Linked DNA regions of Ammoniphilus sp. CFH 90114. Each later gene encodes a partner of the first gene's protein in a complex. Links are inferred from orthologs where the notes say so. Each region holds a gene or a part of one and is shown on either strand. Other genes may lie near its edges.

Region 1 (2,982 bases):
TAGGCTTGATCACCTTCTGCAGAGCTTGGAGCCGTTATGGGCTGCGACTCATCCCAGAAGTGTAGCCCATAGGTATGAGATTGAAAGGAAATGAGTCCGCTTCGTCTCATCTGATCCATCTGGACGAAGGTAAGCGGGGGAATTTTATCCTCACGCTTCCTCTCTAGACTATCCCGCAAATTTTCATAGATCACGAACACCGTTGCGGGAAACTGATACTTCTGAAGGATGGGAAAAGCCTCAGTAAAACCGCTCTCATACCCATCGTCAAAGGTTATAAGCACTGCATTCTCCTGGTTCAATAGTCCTGTATCTAAGAATTCGTAGAACTCCTTTATTTTAAGGGGGTGAAAGTGATGATTTTTTAAAAACTCCATATGTTCTTCGAAGTGAGCTGGCTTAATAGTAAAAGGGGTCTCCAAATCATCTGCCAAATGGTGATAATTAAGCACCAACACCTGTTCTCTATACCATACGCGATAGGGGTGTTCTTCTGTAATGGGATCCGAGGCTTTTGCATCTGATGAACTTAGTTCATCCACCGCTGGTTCCGGTTGTACTTGTGCGTCTATAGACTCATTCTCCTGTTGGCTGCAACCCATCACAATAGCCAATAAGAGGATTATTATTAGTCTCATTCTTACCCTCATCTCCTCATTTCTACACAATTCGACAAATAGTGCAAAATTCCTACCGGAAAGTAATGGGATTTTAAAATATCTATCTATTTGGACGTATATCATTGCATTTTGGTTTCAAGCAAAACCCTTTAGTTTCTGATAAGGGTCAGTCCCTCACTAGGCTAAAGTCTTTATTCCTATTATCGGAAGGATTCTAAACCTAATCAAGCAAATACGAAAAAAAAGCCCCAATTCAGCCTAGTCTCTAGACCAAATCAGGACTTTTTTCATAACCCTACTATGCTTGAGCAAAAGTTGCCGCGTCTTGCTTCAAAAGTTCAGCCTTATCTGTACGCTCCCATGGTAAATCCAGGTCAGTACGTCCAAAGTGACCGTAAGCAGCTGTTCCTTTATAGATTGGACGACGAAGATCCAATTCCTTAATGATGCCCGCTGGGCGAAGATCAAAGTGCTTGCGGATCAAATTTACGATCTGCTCTTCTTCGATCTTTCCTGTTCCATACGTATCTACGTTAATGGAAACCGGTTGAGCTACCCCAATCGCATAAGCCACTTGAACTTCACACTTGTCAGCCAAACCAGCTGCTACGATGTTCTTCGCTACATAGCGAGCAGCATAAGCAGCAGAACGGTCAACCTTTGTAGGATCCTTACCGGAGAAAGCACCGCCGCCATGACGAGCATATCCACCGTACGTATCAACAATGATCTTACGTCCTGTTAATCCTGCATCCCCTTGAGGACCTCCGATAACGAAACGGCCTGTTGGGTTAATGAAGTACTTCGTTTGAGCATCAAGATATTCAGCCGGTACGATCGGCTTAATGACATGTTCTTGAACGTCTTTCTTAATTTGCTCTAGAGTCGCTTCAGGGTCATGCTGAGTAGAAATAACGATCGTATCAATACGAACCGGCTTATCTCCATCATATTCAACCGTCACCTGAGTCTTCGCATCTGGACGAAGGTAGGTAAGGGTTCCGTTCTTGCGAACCTCTGCTACACGGCGAGCCAATTTATGAGCCATAGAGATCGGAAGCGGCATCAGCTCAGGAGTCTCGTTGGTCGCGAAACCAAACATCAATCCTTGGTCCCCTGCTCCGATCGCATCGATTTGCTCGTCTGTCACTTGACCTTCACGAGCTTCTAACGCTTGGTCAACCCCCATCGCAATGTCAGGAGACTGTTCGTCAATGGAAGTAAGTACAGCACAAGTATCCGCATCGAATCCGAATTTCGCACGGGTATACCCGATTTCACGAACGGTTTCACGGACAATCTTTGGAATATCCACATAAGAAGAAGTAGTAATTTCTCCAGCGACAAGAACAAGTCCTGTTGTTACTGAAGTTTCGCAAGCTACACGAGCATTAGGATCTTGCTCAAGGATAGCATCCAAGATGGAATCGGAGATCTGATCGCAGATCTTATCCGGGTGTCCTTCGGTTACAGATTCAGATGTGAAGAGATGACGACCTTTTTTCAACGCCATGTTTCACGTACCTCCTTCAATAATCACAAACGTATAAGATACGGCACTCATTGTCTTACATTTTCCGAACAACTCAAGAGGTGGTGAAAAAATAAAGACCTTCTCCCATGAGGAAAAGGCCAGCATTCCGCTCCTTTACCTCTTATCTTCCAGGACACAATAGCATCCTGCTGGTTAGCACCTTGCACGGTTGATCTTATTCTTTCCCATAAAGGAAAAAATATGAATCATTACCGCGGGTTGCCGGGCATCATCGGGCCAGTCCCTCGCGCCTTCTCGGAATAAGAGTAATCCGTTCTGCATAAGAATAGCTAAAGTTTGGTAGATTGTCAATGGGTTAACACATAATACGACAAAGTATAAAAACTCAAACTCTTTATTGCGCTGGGTACCACATATTTCTGACCAACACAGCGAATTCCGCACGTGTCGTCTGTCTTTCAGGCTGAAAGCTACCATCCTGAAATCCTTGAATATGCTGGAGTTCTGCCATCTTCATGATATAAGGGTAAGCCCAGTGACCTCTTAGTACATCCGTAAACTCTTGCTTACTTTTGATCTGCTCAGGTTGCTCTGTTCCGTATCTGGCTTGGTATAAGAGTACGGCCAACTCCGCACGGGTCAAGGGCTGGTCCGGAAAGATTCGTTCACTCGCTACGCCTTTGAAAATTCCCCTCTCTCCAAGCGAAGCAATAGCCGAATAGACCCAATGGTCTTTTTTCAGATCCTGGTAAGTGCTTGTTGCTCTTGAAGTGGGCAGCTGAAGGACATTTTGCAGCACAGCAGCGGCTCCCGCTCTCGTAATGTTATGATTAGGCCGAAAGGTATAATCTGGGTAACCCTGGATCA
Region 2 (2,968 bases), on another replicon or contig:
CTAGACGTTATTAAATCTGCATTTGCTCCTTATATGGACGGAGAAAAGCCTCCACTACATATCGGCGAAGCATTTAATCTTTGGTACTATTATTCTGGCGTAGTTCAATCCAAACGAGCCACTGAAGTCGGGTTTAATACAACTCAGGATGAGGAATTAAAAAAGGTGCTTGAGGATTTAATGAGAAATGTTCATGATCCCATTCTCAGAGAACTAACAGAATTCCTTCGTAACGAGGCTGTATCCCTCCCACAAACAACTCCGGAGAAACCAACCGTGGGAGACTTTAAAGATATTCCTGAGGGAGTTAAACTTACTGATGTTGAGATTGCCAACAGTATCAATTGGAATGAACTCATGGGAATTCAAATCGCTACCAGAGGAATTATTGAGTCAACACGAGCAGATGTAGGAGCTATGTTTGCCAGATTCCAAGTGATGAAATTAACCTGGGCGTTAACAATGAAGCAACTACTTCAAAAGCGCGAATGGATCAGTATCCCACCCTACATTAACAAATAACAACTGCCTACATAATGTGGTAAGAGTACGGATTCATGTGCCTCCAGTATTACATAGACAATGAAAAAAGAGGCCCTTCACAAGTTTACTCAACTCGTGGAGAACCTCTACTTTTTTATCGTTAGGTCTAAACCCTTATTAATTCAGGGGTTCAGGGCATTACATCATGCCGCCCATGCCACCCATTCCGCCCATGCCGCCCATATCAGGCATTCCAGCACCTTTTTCTTCAGGCTTGTCGGCGATTACAGCTTCAGTTGTTAAGAACATAGCTGCAACGGATGCTGCATTTTGAAGAGCGGAACGAGTAACCTTAGCAGGGTCAACGATACCCGCATCGATCATGTTTACCCACTCACCTGTTGCTGCATTGATTCCAGTTCCAACTGGCTCATTCTTTAAGCGCTCAACGATAACGGAACCTTCCAAACCAGCATTGCTAGCGATAATACGAACTGGTTCTTCAAGTGCACGAAGTACGATGCGAGCACCAGTTGCTTCGTCTCCTTCTACTTGAACAGCTTCTACAGCTTTAACCACGTTGATCAAGGCAGTACCACCACCGGATACGATACCTTCTTCAACAGCAGCACGAGTTGCGTTAAGAGCATCTTCAATGCGAAGCTTCTTCTCTTTAAGCTCAGTTTCAGTAGCAGCACCAACTTTAATAACCGCTACACCGCCAGCTAATTTAGCCAAGCGCTCTTGAAGCTTTTCTTTATCGAAATCAGAAGTAGTCGTTTCTACTTGTGCACGGATTTGCTTCACGCGAGCTTCGATGTTAGCTTTATCTCCAGCACCTTCAACGATTGTAGTGTTTTCTTTAGAAACAACTACACGTCCTGCAGTACCAAGATGTTGGATCGTTGCAGCCTTAAGGTCTAAACCAAGATCTTCTGTGATTACTTGACCGCCAGTTAATACCGCGATATCTTCAAGCATAGCCTTACGACGATCTCCAAATCCAGGAGCCTTAACTGCTACAGCAGTGAAAGTTCCACGAAGCTTATTCACTACTAGAGTTGCAAGAGCTTCCCCTTCTAGATCTTCAGAGATGATCAACAACGGCTTGCCTTGTTGTACAACTTTCTCTAGTACTGGTAAAATTTCTTGAATGCTAGAGATCTTCTTATCTGTGATCAAGATGTAAGGATTCTCAAGAACAGCTTCCATCTTGTCAGTGTCAGTGATCATGTAAGGAGATACGTATCCGCGGTCAAATTGCATACCTTCAACCACATCTAGTTCAGTATTGAATCCTTTGGACTCTTCTACTGTGATAACGCCTTCCTTACCTACCTTTTCCATAGCTTCTGCAATCAACGTACCGATTTCGTCATCAGCAGCAGAGATCGCAGCAACTTGTGCAATGGATTCTTTCGTTTCAACAGTTTTAGAGATATTCTTAATCTCTTCAACCGCTGCACGAACAGCCTTTTCGATACCCTTGCGGATAACCATTGGGTTAGCTCCGGAAGTAACGTTTTTCAAACCTTCACGGATCATAGCTTGAGCCAATACCGTTGCCGTTGTTGTACCGTCACCCGCTACGTCGTTTGTCTTCGTAGCTACTTCTTTAACTAATTGAGCACCCATGTTTTCGAATGCATCTTCTAGTTCGATTTCCTTTGCAATGGTAACACCATCGTTTGTGATAAGAGGAGATCCAAACTTCTTCTCAAGAACTACGTTACGGCCTTTTGGTCCTAGAGTTACTTTAACCGCATTAGCTAGAGTATCCACACCACGAAGCATAGCGCGGCGAGCTTCTTCACTAAATCTAATATCCTTTGCCATTTAAAGATGCCTCCTTCTAATTCATATATGTAAACCCGAGATTTATTTACGAAGGGACGAGTCCAGTTGGACCTTATAGTCCCAATGAACTCAATTATTGTAAGATAGCAAGAATGTCGCTTTCACGCATGATCAACAATTCTTTGTCACCGAATTTCACTTCAGTACCAGCGTACTTAGAGAAGATAACTTTGTCGCCTTCTTTCACTTCAAGGGCAACGCGCTCTCCGTTCTCAATACGTCCAGAACCTACAGCTACAACGCGGCCCTCTTGAGGCTTTTCCTTTGCTGTGTCTGGTAGAACGATCCCACTTGCTGTTGTCTCTTCCTTAGCAATTGCTTCGATAACCACGCGATCACCTAATGGTCTTAACACTGTGAAACACCCTCCTTAAGGACATTTGCGTTTTATTAGCACTCATTCAACTTGAGTGCTAACACATTTATTATAATAGTCATTTTTCCCCAACTTTGCAAGCCCCTAAATCACTTTTTTTATTAAAAATTTGTAAATATATGTATGAACTACAGATTTACCCTTTCCATTTTGTCCCAAGGTGAGGCTAAGCATACCAAGGGTCATATGTGGAGAGTATTTTATCGATTTTAGTGAATCCTGAAGGGACGCAACCCAATCCATCACAAAAAA

Evidence for each region.
Region 2: the proteins of metK (region 1) and groL are in contact, whole or in part, in a cryo-EM structure (PDB 8P4O), measured with the Escherichia coli proteins. The link is inferred for Ammoniphilus sp. CFH 90114 from one-to-one orthologs.

The regions. Positions count from the first base shown.
Region 1 is NZ_SDLI01000010.1:48,400-51,381, forward strand. Bases 24-2,962 are described here. They hold metK (methionine adenosyltransferase), read right to left. Parts: upstream 2,128-2,962; coding sequence 919-2,127; downstream 24-918. Other genes in these bases: EIZ39_RS19940 (polysaccharide deacetylase family protein), read right to left, coding at 24-638; EIZ39_RS19950 (S8 family serine peptidase), read right to left, coding at 2,510-2,962. Outside these bases: more of EIZ39_RS19940, read right to left, coding at 1-23; more of EIZ39_RS19950, read right to left, coding at 2,963-2,982. UniProt on the Escherichia coli protein: Catalyzes the formation of S-adenosylmethionine (AdoMet) from methionine and ATP.
Region 2 is NZ_SDLI01000008.1:33,386-36,353, forward strand. Bases 1-2,925 are described here. They hold groL (chaperonin GroEL), read right to left. Parts: upstream 2,320-2,925; coding sequence 682-2,319; downstream 1-681. Other genes in these bases: EIZ39_RS17505 (DUF3231 family protein), read left to right, coding at 1-522; groES (co-chaperone GroES), read right to left, coding at 2,414-2,695.